One region of the Virgibacillus sp. L01 genome, then DNA from elsewhere that is predicted to be linked to it. Evidence: riboswitches for the same ligand, from Rfam matches in the RefSeq annotation. Region 1 holds a riboswitch; each other region holds the start of a gene.
The links. Region 1 has a riboswitch for S-adenosylmethionine ahead of ACTWQM_RS04980 (hypothetical protein). Riboswitches for the same ligand answer to the same signal wherever they lie in the genome.
Positions count from the first base shown of each region.

Region 2: linked by a shared signal. The riboswitch ahead of ACTWQM_RS05195 (homocysteine S-methyltransferase family protein) and the one ahead of ACTWQM_RS04980 (hypothetical protein) in region 1 are both predicted to bind S-adenosylmethionine.
Region 3: linked by a shared signal. The riboswitch ahead of ACTWQM_RS18600 (methionine ABC transporter ATP-binding protein) and the one ahead of ACTWQM_RS04980 (hypothetical protein) in region 1 are both predicted to bind S-adenosylmethionine.

Region 1 is NZ_JBQQCP010000001.1:1,080,519-1,085,579, forward strand. Features, by position in the region: gene ACTWQM_RS04965 (solute symporter family protein) at 1-1,354, shown strand, start outside; gene ACTWQM_RS04970 (PH domain-containing protein) at 1,478-2,092, opposite strand; gene ACTWQM_RS04975 (LysM peptidoglycan-binding domain-containing protein) at 2,224-2,949, shown strand; gene ACTWQM_RS04980 (hypothetical protein) at 3,055-3,285, opposite strand; SAM riboswitch class I at 3,351-3,452, opposite strand; gene ACTWQM_RS04985 (CBO0543 family protein) at 4,011-4,613, shown strand; gene ACTWQM_RS04990 (D-alanyl-D-alanine carboxypeptidase family protein) at 4,719-5,061, shown strand, end outside.
Region 2 is NZ_JBQQCP010000002.1:25,682-30,742, forward strand. Features, by position in the region: gene ACTWQM_RS05175 (metallophosphoesterase family protein) at 1-551, shown strand, start outside; gene ACTWQM_RS05180 (hypothetical protein) at 794-931, shown strand; gene ACTWQM_RS05185 (hypothetical protein) at 1,029-1,250, shown strand; gene ACTWQM_RS05190 (5-methyltetrahydropteroyltriglutamate--homocysteine S-methyltransferase) at 1,301-2,419, opposite strand; gene ACTWQM_RS05195 (homocysteine S-methyltransferase family protein) at 2,471-3,520, opposite strand; SAM riboswitch class I at 3,600-3,706, opposite strand; gene ACTWQM_RS05200 (3'-5' exonuclease) at 4,555-5,061, shown strand, end outside.
Region 3 is NZ_JBQQCP010000013.1:72,762-77,822, reverse strand. Features, by position in the region: gene ACTWQM_RS18625 (VanZ family protein) at 1-219, opposite strand, end outside; gene ACTWQM_RS18620 (arsenate reductase family protein) at 522-878, shown strand; gene gcvH (glycine cleavage system protein GcvH) at 957-1,340, shown strand; gene ACTWQM_RS18610 (toprim domain-containing protein) at 1,864-2,217, shown strand; gene ACTWQM_RS18605 (thioredoxin family protein) at 2,228-2,542, shown strand; SAM riboswitch class I at 2,611-2,721, shown strand; gene ACTWQM_RS18600 (methionine ABC transporter ATP-binding protein) at 2,822-3,853, shown strand; gene ACTWQM_RS18595 (methionine ABC transporter permease) at 3,843-4,511, shown strand; gene ACTWQM_RS18590 (MetQ/NlpA family ABC transporter substrate-binding protein) at 4,526-5,061, shown strand, end outside.

The sequences.
Region 1 (5,061 bases):
TGCCGGCGCAATCGCATTATATGGCTTTGATGGGTTCTTTTATAGTATCGGTTTCCTTATTGCCTATTTGGTTGTTCTATTCTTAGTGGCAGAGCCGCTTCGGAATCTTGGAAAATATACACTTGCAGATATGCTTAAGGCACGGTTCGATGAAAAGAAAGTCAGGGGAGCTGCAGCCCTTAACACGATAACAATCTCTGTCTTTTATATGATTGCACAACTTGTTGGAGCAGGAGCCCTTATCCAGCTATTATTTGACATACCTTATTGGATAGCTGTTCTGATTGTTGGTGTTATGATGACAATCTATGTATTATTTGGTGGAATGATTGCCACCAGTTGGGTTCAAATCGTAAAAGCTGTTCTGCTTATGGCTGGAATGGTCATTATTTCGTTCCTTGTTTTATTGAAGTTTAACTTTAACATTGTCGATATGTTCAATGATGTTAAAACTGTTACGAGTAATGGAGCAGATTATCTGAAGCCAGGTCTCAAGTATACAAACCCACTGGGAACCATTTCCCTAATGATTGCGTTAGTACTTGGAACGGCTGGTTTACCACATATACTTATGCGTTTCTTCACGGTTAAAGATGCTAAAACAGCAAGAAGTTCTGTAATTACCGCAACATGGGTAATCGGTATATTTTATGTACTGACTTTATTCCTTGGGTTTGGTGCAGCTGCATTTGTTGGCGAATCAAATATTCTTGCAGCGAATCCTGGCGGTAACATGGCGGCACCACTGCTGGCCGAAGCATTAGGCGGAGAAATCCTGTTCGCATTCATATCTGCAGTTGCTTTTGCCACCATTCTGGCAGTAGTTGCCGGTTTGGTCCTATCAGGTGCATCAGCATTCGCCCATGATTTATATGGACAAATTATTAAAAAAGGAAAAGCGTCTGATTTACAGCAAATGCGGGCAGCACGTTATGCTTCTTTGGCAGTATCTGTGCTTGCAATTATTCTGGCATTATTTGCGCAATACTTAAACGTGGCATTCCTTGTTTCGCTAGCCTTCTGTATTGCAGCAAGTGCAAACCTTCCAGTCATTCTTTATACGGTATACTGGAAGAAGTTTAATACAGCTGGTGCCGTTACAGCAATGTTAACAGGTTTGTTCTCAGCGTTAATCCTTGTGTCCATTAGTCCAAGTGTGTTTTCGCCGGTAGAGGGTGCAGCATTATTTGTCGGGGATCCAATCTTCCCTATTTCAAACCCTGCACTTGTTTCAGTTCCACTAGGTTTCCTTGGAGGCTACCTTGGTACTATATTCTCTAAAGACACCAGTGCGAAACGATACGCTGAAGTTAAGGTAAAAGCAAATACTGGATATCGGGAAACAGGAAGCTGAATCAATAATGAGCGACCGCTATTATGGCGGCCGCTCATTTTGTTTTATTTGATAGTTCTCTGTTGACTTACATTCTCATCTCATTTAGCTAAAAGAAAGACGGAACAGTGCTCCACTCAACCTCTAGTTATTAATATACTTCTCAAAAACGTCTCCGAAGTCTTTCTCATGATATTCTTCACGAATTGATTTCAGCCAGTCGAATCCAAACTCCGTTAACTCTTTATACTGTTCTGCAAGTTTCGTTTCAGAAGTTCTTGAGTGTTGCAGTACTGTCACGGCTTTATTTAAGCTCTCCCCAGCCATTTCTGTAATAATTGCATTTTCGTGGGTTGTTTCAGCTATAAATAATAACGCCTTATATAAATCTTTTAATTTAACAATCTCGTCTTTATGCACATCAATGCTTAGCGGTTCTTTTCCTAACGTAAATTTAATTTCGATATCCAAATCGATTTTCCCTGCTGTCTCAAGGGATACATCTGATATCTTGTATTGTGAGTATGGATAACGATTTAGCGTTCGTTTAGAAGAAGCAGCATTTTCCCCATTCACATGAATTAGTGCCAGGTTGGTGAAGCAATATTCATCTGCTTTTGTCTTAATAAGGAAGTAGATTTTTTCATCATCTTCGTGTCGGACGTAATCATCCGCGTCTGTCTTATCATAGTCCTCGGGGCCAATAATCCTGCCAATATCGGATAAACCCAGTGCATCTGAAGCTAATTTTTTAAACATTCCTGTGACTCCCCTTCTTATAATTATTTTCAGAATTATTATACCATTAATGGACTCCAATGACACTCACCCATTCCTCTGTCTGTGAATAGGCTGTTACGATATTCAAAACGGAGGAGTGAAAGACCAACATGAATAGAGAATTTTATTACACTGTTCAGCCAGGTGATCATCTCGGGTTGCTGGCTGAGCGATTCCGTACACCAGCAGAACAGATTTTCAAAGATAATCCCGGGATAGACCCGTACAATCTTCGAGTGGGGAAACGCCTGCTTATTCCAGTGAAACAATCCACTTTCAGGCAGGATGATTGTATCAGTCAAGCAGAATTCGAATTTAGAAGCAGTAATCGTAAACTTTGGGAAGAGCATGTTGCTTGGACCAGAATGACAATTATCAGTTTGACGTTTAATCTACCGGATGTGGAATTTGTTATCGCACGTCTTCTGCAAAATGCTACAGACATGGGGGATGCAATCAGACCCTGCTATGGTGACCGTCTAGCTGATATATACGCTAATTTGATAAAAGAACATCTCTTATTTGCCGCTGACCTTGTTAAAGCTGCAGTAGCAGGTGATCAGCAAGCAGCAATGGCCGCTGAACAAAAATGGTACGCTAATGCAGATGAGATTGCCAGGTTCTGGAGCAGTGTAAATCCTTATTTGTCCGAGAAGGGTGTTAGAGATATGTTTTATCAGCACTTAGATTTAACAAAACAGGAAGCAGTATTTATGATAAATATGGATTACCAGAAAGATATTCAAATATATGATGAAATTGAGGAACAAGCTTTAACGATGTCGGACGCCATTTCAACTGCAGTAGTAAAACAATTTCCTGAACTATTTGCCTAGATTAATTGAGTAGAAGGCATATGCCTCTTACTCAGCTTACCTATTGCTGCGGAAATTTATATACGCAGCCTTTAAAGACTCTTAAAAGCTAACCTCTATTAAATTTCACTCACGATTCAAGTCAGATTTCTGAGATGCTCTCTTCCTTTCTATACTCTCAACATTATACTCCATCAAAGGCTTAACAAATTTCTCATAACGTTCCTTTTTGAATCTCTCTAATTCCTCTGGCGTCATATCCTTCGTTACCTCCGACACATGACGCCCCGGGAGTTCATCAAACTCCTCCTTTGTCATCCATGTTACTTTGCCATTTTCGACAATAAAATGTTTCATAATAATTCCTCCTTCACATATTAAAAACCCCTTCATGCGTTGGATGCATAAAGGGGTTTTCTACCGATTTATCACTCAAAGCATAGGCCTTGCTGGTGGGAGCACCTTACATTTGCAGGTTGCTGTGACGTCGTTGAGCCAGTTCTCTCGATCACTCTTGATAGCTATTCACTTACATAAAGTATATATGAATTTTCATGATATTTCAATACATAATCACCAGCACATTAATTCATCGATGTTGGGTTACACTACTATAAAGGCTGTTTTCTAAAAGTTTGTTGCCTTATCAAAGTAATGAAATCATACCGTAGTGATTATAAACTGCGACATACTTTTTAAACAGTTTAGCGCTGTTATACCGCTTCGGAAATACACTTCGCGCACCAAGGGCGGCTGATCAGCCTTCTTGCTCCTACGTCGGTGCGAAGTCTCATCTAGGCCTTAGTTCCCACAGGAGTCTACGTGTATTTCCTCCGCTGTTGACTGGAGTATGATTCGCTATAGAATAAATGTGTGAAAGCACGGTCCGAAGACACCGCAGAGTAGCTAAATGAAGGCCCTTCCCGCGGAAAGCATCCGCCCGTAGCGATCCCGAACGGTGGGACGAGAGTTTATAAAGATTATTCCAGCAGTTACGTTGCAGTTTATAGCAACTCAGAGGGTTAAAGAGCAGTAAAACATACAGAAAAGCAACTAGTAAAAAACGGATTGCGGTGAGTTTAATGGTAGTGATAATCATTCAAAATCTTATCCCACTCTACGAATTAAGCCTATTGAATGTTTCATTGTCCCAATTAATTGAAGACCACAGAGAATTCAATGACACACTTAAAGCATATTGGCATCAGAAAGTATATTTAACACCTAGATGGTGGTTCTTGGTTATGCTCAGCTTACTGCCCGCGATTATCTGGTGGATGTTAGTTAATAAGAAAAGAATTATCGAGATTACAGCATTCGGATTATTCTATGGTGTTGCAGCAATTATTCTTGATTCTATTGGAAGCAACGCCCTAGCCTGGACTTATCCTTACATCCTTTCACCATATTTACGCCCGCAATTATATCCTTATGATGTTGGTGTTGTAATCATTTCCTATATGTTTTGTTATCAGCTGTGGAGTGACAATTTTAAAAAATTCCTCATATTTTCAGGACTGCTAGCTGCTTTTTTAGCCTTTGCTGCTGAGCCGATTATGGTATGGCTAGGCCTTTACAAAGCAATATACTGGAAACATATTTATTCATTCCCCATTTACTGGCTTTTAGGCATAATATGCTGGGGAATCATTATGTATTTTAAAAAATTGGAACAGGAGAGATAGATAATTCTTATTTCTTCTGTTCTTTTCTATGGAAATAATGAATGTTTTAGCTTTTTATATCGTCTATATAAATGAAGGGTTAAAAAAGTAATAGGGGAGATTTACATGTCTAACAAAAAAGCGTTATTAGTAATTATTATATCATTGTTATGTCTATTTTTAACGGCCTGTAGCCAGGGTGATTCGCCTGAATCTGCAAGTGATCAGGATGAATCTAATCAGGAAAATGTAACGGAAGATAAAGAAAAGTCGGATGAATCCCCGAGAGATAACAAGTCTGATAAAGAAACAAAAAACCAACCAGAAAAAGATGATAAGAAAAATAATAACTCGTCAGATGACTCATCAGAAGAACAGGATGATTCTTCCGAAAAACAGAAAATTGAAGATGATGGCAGTACTGAAGAAAGACTCCTGCCTGTCGGAACATTATCACATGGAGATAATG
Region 2 (5,061 bases), on a different contig from region 1:
TGGGAAATCATGATGAAGCAGTTTTAAAAATACTTGATGGAAATGAGCCAGGGAGTGTTGGAGATGAGAGGGAGCATCATAAATGGATTGCCTCAGGGCTGGATGAGAAACTTATCTCTAGGCTCAAAAGTATTCCAATGAGACAAAATGCAAGAATAAACGGAGAGAACTTTTTGTTTATACATTATCACTTGAATGCACAAGATGAATTTTTGCCAATTGATAATCAGCCAACTTCAAAAAGACTTGATGATATTTATGAATTAACTGATGCGGATGTTATTTGTTTTGGACACCATCATACAGTTCATCATTTTAAGTCTAAAGAAAGACTTTACCTTAACCCGAGTTCATTAGGTTGTACCCCTAAACCCCTTGCACCATATGCTAAATTGCAGGTTGGGGAATTTGGTCAAATTAATGTTTCTTTTATTGAAGTATCCTATGATAACAAGGAATTTTTACTTGGATATGAAAAGTTGAATGTTCCAGCTGGAGATGATATTCTCAAAAATTTTCATGGTAACCAACATTTAAATATATCTAAATAAGAGGAGATTTTATAATATCCACAAAAAAAGGAAAGTTTCTGGAAGAATTCAATGAAGCATTCTTAAATGGCAATATGGATTATGTTGTTGCGAATATTACAGATGATATTCAATGGACTATTGTAGGAGAGTCACCAATACAGGGGAAAAGTGATTTCACGAAGGCTTTTGAGATGATGTAACCAGGTGGAACACAGGAGTTAAAAATAAGCAATATTATTACACATGGGATTACTGCTGCTGTGGAAGGCACAGTAAGAGTTATTGATGAATCTGGCAGTCTTAAGCTATATGCCTTTTGTGATATTTATCGGCTTAATAGGTTCAAAGATCCAAAAGTAAAGGAGTTAACATCGTATGTAATGGAAGTAAATGAATAGCGCAAAAAAATTTTATATAAAAGTCTCCCTTTTTATGACTTTTTCTGTTAGTATATGCTAAGTGGAATGACGCAATCAAAAGTGGGGGGACAGAGTGATGAAAAATACGTTAATTACAATTATTTGGATTACTGGCATTTATTGTTTTTGTCATATTTTATTTGATTTAAATACGAACCAATCATTAGTATTGTTAGGTAGGGATGTGCAGATTACGATTAGTCTATTAACTAGGGTAGTTGAATTACTATTTTTGGTTAGTCTGTTCACCTATACATTTAAGTATACGGAGAAAAGTCCAGCAAAAAATTGTCATTAGATCAAAAGAAGCTTGCAGAGAAATCGATTCTCTGCAAGCTTCTTTATTTATTACTTGTTATAAGTTCCCCAGACTTCTTCACTCAGATTAACAATATATTTCAGTTTATTCCATTGCTGCTCTTCCGTTAACTTATTGCCGTGATGTGTTGAAGCAAAGCCGCATTGTGGGCTTAAAGATAGTTGCTCGAGTGGTACATATTGTGATGCTTCCTTGATTCGTGCTTTAATTGTTTCTTTGTCTTCAAGTTCTCCGTTCTTTGATGTTACAAGACCTAATACGACTTGCGCACCGCCGTTTGGAATATGTTCTAGTGGTTTGAAGTCACCTGAGCGATCGTCATCATATTCCAGGAAGAAGCCGTCTACTTTTTCTTTTGCCAATAATGTAGGAGCGATTAGGGAATAACTTCCTTCAAATGCCCAGGTAGATTGGTAGTTTCCTCGGCATAAGTGTGTTGTGACAATTAAGTCCTCAGGCTTATTCTCTAAAGCGCCATTAACTACTCGTAACGCCAGGTCAATTAAATCTTCTCTTGAATATTTCCCCTCATTAAATGGGATATCTGGAGCGGATAGTCCAGCGATGTATACATCATCTAATTGCAGGTATCGTACACCGGCATCGTAAAATGCTTTGATCGCATCCTGGTAGGTTTTAATAATATCACTTGCATAGTCTTCGATGTTTGGATAGATATCTGTATTATGAATGCGAGCGTTAAAGAGCTGGTTAGGACTAGGAATAGCTTGCTTTACGAGTGCCCGTCCATCAACAATTTCGTTTAAATCAGTGAAATCTTTTAGGAATGGGTGGTCCGGATTAAATGAAACCTTACCAGTATTCCGTACGTCATATTTCTCTGTTTCCAATCCCTCGAATTGGTATCCTTGCTCAGGTACATATCCTTCAATTCCGTTTAGATGCTCTAGAAAGTCCAAGTGAAACCATGTACGGCGAAACTCCCCGTCTGTAACAACTTCTAAGCCAAGTTCAATTTGCTTATCAACAACACGCTTGATTTCTTTTGTCTCGACCTCTCGTAATTGTTCTGCTGTAAGTTTGCCTTCCTTGTATTCTAGTCTTGCTTTGTGTAAATTATCCGGGCGTAGTAAGCTTCCGACGTGCTCTGCTCTGAATGGTGGTGCTTTTGTTAATGATACTGACATGCAAATTCCTTCTTTCTGATTTTAAAAATTAATTTGTATTAGTTAAAATCTTTACGCTTTTAACCGGTAGTTCTGATTATGTTCTTGGAGTGTTTTATCTGTCCCGAACAAGAAATGCTTTTCCATGTCTGGGGAATATTTCGAGTTTACTGTTTTAACTCCTACAGCTTCAGCTACTGAACGCAGCATTGCTGGTGAGGCACCGCAACAAAGGCCAATATAATTTATCCCGATGTCGTTTGCCTCTTTTGCCCAGGCTGCCAGTTCGTATCGGTTATGGTAAAGCGGGTCAAGTGCAGTCGGAAAAGTTGTTTCTAAAGGCAGATGGCAGCTGCATCCTCCATCCGGTAAATTAAAGAATGTCGGGTTTTCATCAGTAGTGCGGTATGGGATAGGAAGTCCACCCACATAGCCATCTACATTGTTACGTATGTCAGCAAGGTAAGGCTGCATTGTTTCAGGACCCCGGAAACAATTCATGCCCACAACCAGTGCGCCATTTTCAGAAAGAATTTTACATGATTCTTCTACAGTGTAGCCATCCCTTAATACATTTTCTCCCATTAGTCCGAACGTGATGACTGCTGGTAGGTCCTGTTTCAAAATTTCTTCCAGGGCTATTTGTGCCTCTTCATGGTAATAGAATGTTTCCCCATTAATGAAATCGACGCCCTCTTCCTTGCACCATTTTATCATTTCGGCAAAAATACCTCTGACTTTAGTCTTGGATTCAGGGTCTTCGGGATCGAAAATATTGGTATTTGAGATATTTCCAGCCACCAACGCTTCTTCGCTGGGATGTTCTTTAGCAACCTCTTTTGCTAAGCGGACAGCATTTCGGTTTAATGGCTCTAGTAGATCTTCTTTGCCAATAATACGCATTTTTTCCCTGTGTGCATTATACGTAAAGGCTAATACAACGTCTGAGCCTGCGTACATATAATCTCTATATGCCTGTTTAAGCGCTTCTGGGTTATCAAGTGCAACCTCTGGAACAAATGATCCTGCTTGCAAATACCCTCTACGTTCTAATTCAAATAAATACCCTTCTCCAACAATAACAGTTCCATCTTTTAAACGTTCTTCTAAATTACGCTTCAATCGTTTTCCTCCTCTTAAATAAAATAAAAAAGCCCACTTCTGAAAATAGAAGAGGGTTTGTTACCGTTAAGTATCACTCTCCTTATCTTCAAGCTTTAAGCATTTCAGCTTCTGGAATTAGCACAGTATTTAAAATCTGTTGCTGAGGTTTCAACGGGCCAGTCCCTCCACCTCTCTGGATAAGAAAATTATTCAATTTTGTATTATTGAATACAATACAACTCTTGCAAATGAATGTCAAGAATATTTTTAGCATTTGAATTAATTTCATCATTCAATAATAAAACAGTAAATCCAAACTATTTGTAATTTGCTATCCCTGTTGATTTCCACTGCAGGCGGACGCTTTCCATGGGCATGGCTTGAGCCTCCTTGCCCCGGCAAGAGGTATGCCGGCGTCGTCCGCAAAGGACGGTTTTTCATTTAGTCGCACTGCGGGGTCTCAAGGCTCATGCTCATTCCGCTTGGTTCAATCGCAAATACATTTGCTATTCCCGCAGGAGTTGCCGCCCTCCGTTTCAATCAATGATAAAAGTACTTTGAATGAGCGATTTTCCTTTTGATAAAACACATTTGTCCAAGCTTATATATTTTCAACTTCTCTAACTAAAGCTTCCGGTCGTTTAAATGTATAACACTAAACACAATTGTGCCCACGGATTTGCCGGATCCTCATTCCGCTATTTACCCTTTTTAGCCATATTTTTAACTGATATTGGGTAAATAACGGAACGAGGATCCGCTTCAAGCCTAACAGGACGGTTTTTCACCCATTTAACGGAACCACGATCCGCTTCATTACTTTGAGATTCACATTCCGATAACCTTTCTTCTCATTTCTGCCACTACCTCTCTAATAATCAACATAATAGGATCGGAATTGGATTGGACTAGATGAGAGCTCGAAATCAGTAGAATTCGCCTCAGGATCAGCGAAAATAAACACCATCAAAATTTAAATCCTTTTTCAGGGTTGTTTGAACGTGGTATATGTTAAAATTGCGTTAGAGAGTTGTTGTAGAGGAGGCCAATCCATGAATGTCGTATCCATTGACTTTGAGACGGCGAATGAAAAAAGAAACAGTCCCTGTGCGATCGGTGTTGTTGTCGCCAATGAAAATGGAATTGTTGATGAATTTTATAGTTTAATAAATCCAATGATGCATTTTAGTTCGTTTAATACGCGTATTCATGGGATACGAGAGGAAGATGTGGCAGATGCGCCGACGTTCGCAGAATTGTGGCCGACGCTCAGTGATTATTTATCTCATAACATAGTTATTGCGCATAACGCCAGTTTTGATATGAGTGTCATTCGAAATACATTGGATTACTTTAACCTTACATATCCTGAAATGGATTATCTTTGTACGGTGAATATTTCAAAAAGAATTTGGCCCGAGTTAAAGAATCATAAGTTAAATACGGTAGCTGGTTATCACGGCATTACTTTTGAGCATCACCATGCACTTGAGGATGCTAGAGTTGCTGCCAAAATTTTAATGAAGGCTTTTGAGACATACGAGACAGATGAAATGGAT
Region 3 (5,061 bases), on a different contig from region 1:
GAAACTGATTTTTCTGTTTGTTAGTACAAGTAATATTCCCATTGGAACAAAAACAGCAGTATTCCCAACCAGATTAACAGAAGCGACAGATATTCCCCCTTGGGAGAATAAAAATAAATAATTTTCTATCGTGTTAAATGGAATGAGGTTTATGCCTACCCAATCACTTCGAGTAGCATCTGTAGAAGGGAACACTGTAAGATAAAGCAAACTTTCCATATAAATAATCCACAAACTGTAAATGAATTCGTGGTATAGGGAAATTTTTCGATTCGTTTTTTTAGAGACTATGAACCTTATAAAAATGAAAATGACCAGGGATAGGAGAATAAAGGATACCGGTAAAGCGTTTATATAATGCATCGAACATTCCCCCTATCAACTAATGCTAGTATTATAGCATATGATTAAATGCTATAAAGTTTTTTTAGGAAATCATTGAAAGTTCATAATTTCATCGACCAGGCTTTACTTTATTTGCTATAATTATAATAACATCTGAAATGGTAAGGAGGGGTGAAATGACATTAACGTTTTACTGGTATCCAAATTGCGGAACCTGTAAGAAGGCGAAAAAATGGTTAGAAGATAATGAAATCGATTATACTAGCATACATATTGTGAACGACCCACCATCAAAAGAAGAACTTCTAAACATGATTTCAAATAGTGGTTTACCTGCTAAAAAATTTTTCAATACCAGTGGGAAGAAATATCGTGAATTAAATATTAAGGATCAAATCAAGGATGCGAGTCTTGATGAAATGGCTGAAATTTTGGCATCTGATGGTATGCTAATGAAGCGACCAATTACAACCGATGGAAAAAAGGTCACTGTTGGATTTAAGGAAGAATCCTTCAATGAAAATTGGCTTTAATAAAAGTAAAAATGCTAGAATAAAGTGTAAATACCTAGTATAGTAATATATATTTAATTAATTAACGGAGGGATTTAAATGAGCTTACCAAAAGACTTATTATATTCAGAAGAACACGAATGGATAAAAAAAGAAGGCGATAAAGTACGTATTGGTATTACAGAATTTGCTCAATCTGAATTAGGCGATATCGTATTTGTTGAACTCCCTGAAGCAGGAGAAGAGGTTGAAGCAGATGAGCCATTCGGCAGCGTTGAATCTGTAAAAACGGTTTCCGAATTATATGCCCCAATTAGCGGAAAAGTTGTTGAAATCAACGAAGAATTAGAGGATAGCCCTGAATATGTTAATGAATCACCATATGAAAAAGCATGGATGGTTGTATTGGAGCCATCTGACGATTCAGAGCTAAATAATCTACTATCTGCTGAACAATATCAGGAAATAATTGAGGAAGATTAATCCTGTTAATAAGACTGACTGTACACTGTAATCTGGTAAAGTCGGTCTTTTTTTTAGTTGTTTTCAAAAGGATCTTTAACTATTCCAACTGCCTGGTTAGAGGCTATACTGAATACTACGAATCGATCACCCCTAGTCTGTGTAGCATTCTATATCAATCGTCAATTGCAACAGTCATTTAATTAAATAACCTTTTTTCATTTTCATACTTAATAATATAGTTTGGGCATAAACTACCTATACGAGTCAATTTGATTTAGTCATTATTTATCGATTAATGTTACGAACTAATGTGTTATCGTTCGTAAATTCATAGCAGTCTTTGAATGGAACTTAAAACGTCTACCTGCATATGAAATAACAGGGCTGGCATATTTACAAGTAATTTGGAATTACTGCTTTATTTTGAGTAATGAAGGACTCTATACAGAGATTCAACTAATTATTGGATGTGAATTGAAATAAGTAGTAAAATTAATGATTAATGCATTCAGAGAATTAAATGTAAGGAGTGCATGTAATGATGACAAATGAAGTAGAAAAAGTTATCATTGTTGAGGGACTAACTGATAAAAAACAGGTCAAACGGGTGATAACAGATAATGTTGAAGTGATTTGTACGAATGGGACACTCGGTGTTGAACGATTTGATGAGCTGTTGGAAACGTATGATTTGGATAATAGGGATGTTTATATTTTAGTTGATGAGGATAGTTCAGGGATAAAACTGCGCAAACAGTTAACGCGTGAGCTACCACATGCTGAGCACATTTATGTGAGCAGCGAGTATCGTGAAGTGGCAACAACTCCCGAAAACATACTTGCAACTGCCTTGATAGGCAAGCGAATCGAGGTTAATCCCATATTCTTGATTTAGGGTGGTAGTATTGCAACAGATTAATGAGGAACAATTAGGACAAGAGCATTATTTATTATATATTTATACACCATTTTGTGGGACATGTGCATTGGCAAAATCGATGCTGGATAAGATTGAATCGGTTCATAAACAGGATATTTTTCATAGCATGAATGCCTCGCTGCACCCGGAGTTTATGCAGGATAATGAAATTGAAAGTGTACCATGCTTATTAATAAAGGATGGTAACGAGATCAAAGAAAAAATCTACGCATTTAAATCAATTGCCAATATATATAGCTACCTAACGGACTACGAACCATCTTTATTTTCAGATGAATAATTTTATTGACACATGCTAATATGCGTGCTATTATCTAGATTATCGAATTTCAATTAAATAGTTTATATCTCTTATCTTGAGCGGTGGAGGGGCTGGCCCTATGAAACCGCGGCAACCTCAAATGTTTTTTATTTGAAAGGTGCCAACTCCTGCAAAGCAACTGCTTTGACAGATAAGGGAACGTAAAGACTACATATATTACGTCTTTCTGTTCTCTTACAGAAAGGCGTTTTTCTTATTTAGTAGGGCATAATAGTGGATGACAAAGGAGGAATACTTGTGATTTCAATAGAGGGTTTAAGTAAAGTCTTTAAATCAAATAAAAGCAACATTACAGCAGTGGAAGATTTAACCCTTGATATAAACGAAGGAGAAATTTTTGGTGTCATTGGGTATAGTGGTGCTGGAAAAAGCACATTTGTAAGATTATTAAATCGGCTTGAAGAACCAACAGGTGGGAAAATAGTAATTGATCAGCAGGAAGTGACTGCATTAAATTCAAAACAGCTTCGGTTAGCACGTCAGGAAATAGGCATGATTTTTCAACATTTTAATCTATTGTGGTCACGGACCGTTAAAGATAATATTGCATTTCCATTGGAGATTGCAGGCGTGTCAAAAAAAGAGCGTGATGAACGTGTTCAGGAGTTAATTGAATTGGTCGGCCTTACAGGAAGAGAAAGTGCTTATCCTTCTCAGTTAAGTGGCGGTCAGAAACAGCGTGTTGGTATAGCGAGGTCACTAGCGAATAATCCTAAAGTATTACTGTGTGATGAAGCAACATCAGCACTCGATCCGGAAACAACCAATGCGATATTGGATTTGTTAGTGGATATCAATCAAAAGCTTGGTTTAACGGTTATTCTGATCACCCATGAAATGCATGTGATTCGCAAAATATGTAATCAGGTTGCAGTAATGGAAGAAGGTAAGATCGTTGAGCAAGGTGATGTGCTGGATGTATTTTTACAGCCGAAGAAATCTGTTACGAAGAAATTTGTTGAACAGGTGATGGGTACGAACGAAGAAGATGATGGTGTAGCCCATTTAATTGATACCTATGACAGTGGTAAAATTATCCGTCTCCATTTTGTTGGTGAAACAACAAACCAGGCATTAATTAGTCAAGTCGCCAAAAGATTTGCAATTGATATCAACATATTGCAGGGAAAAATCACTCAAACGCAACGTGGTGCTTATGGAACACTATTTGTACAGGTTGATGGCGAGTTGAGTGAAATTGATAAAGGAATAAACTTTATAACAAATGAGACCTCAGTGGAAGTGGAGGTGGTTCGCGATGCTAACTAATCTTTTCCCAAATTTGAATATGGAGGATTTATGGGTTGCTACTTACGAAACCTTTTACATGACCATCCTTTCATTATTTGGAACGTTTATCTTAGGTATACTGTTGGGATTACTGCTTTACCTGACAATGAGAGGGGGGATTTGGCAAAATAAATTTCTGAATTTAATTGTGGCATCAATCGTAAACGTATTCCGAGCGATTCCATTTATTATTTTAATATTACTTTTGTTCCCCTTTACTGACTTTTTGATTGGGACTATACGGGGGCCGAATGCAGCTTTACCAGCGTTGATCATTGGTGCTGCGCCATTCTACGGAAGACTTGTAGAGATTGCACTGAAGGAAGTCGATAAAGGCGTAGTCGAAGCAGCGAAATCAATGGGCGCAAAGACACGTACAATTATTTTTCGTGTGTTATTACCAGAGTCAATGCCCGCACTTGTCTCAGGGCTTACTGTAACTGCTATTGCCTTAATTGGCTATACGGCAATGGCAGGAGTTATAGGCGCTGGTGGTCTTGGGAATTATGCATACTTTTTTGGTTTCCAGCGGCGAATGTTTGATGTTGTGTTTATTTGTACTATATTTATCGTAATTATTGTATTTATTTTTCAATTCATTGGAGACTTTATTACTAACAAATTAGATAAAAGATAAGGGAGAGAATTTAAATGAAAAAGATTTTGGCATTTGTATCTATATTTTTTGTATTAGTATTAGCAGCTTGTGGCGGGAGTAATTCCGGTTCAGGGGGAGATAATGTTATTAAAGTTGGCGCATCCAGTACTCCACACGCACAGATCTTGGAGAAAGCTAAACCTATTCTTGAGGAAAAAGGAATCACTTTAAAAATTGAAGAGTACACTGACTATGTTTTACCAAATGAAGACCTTTCAAATGGAGAAATTGATGCGAACTACTTCCAGCACATTCCTTACTTAAACAAGCAAATTGCAGATATTGGCTATGATTTTACACATATTGGTGGAATTCATATTGAACCATTCGGAATATACTCCAAAACAATTGAAAGCGTTGATGAAGTACCTGAAGGAACCGAAGTGCTTATGAGCCGTTCTGTCGCTGATCATGGACGAGTACTTTCCTTGTTGGAAAAAGAAGGGCTTATTAAACTCTCTGAAAAAGTGGACAAGGTAGAAGCTACTACAGAAGATATTGTCGAGAACCCAAAAAACTTAAAGTTTTC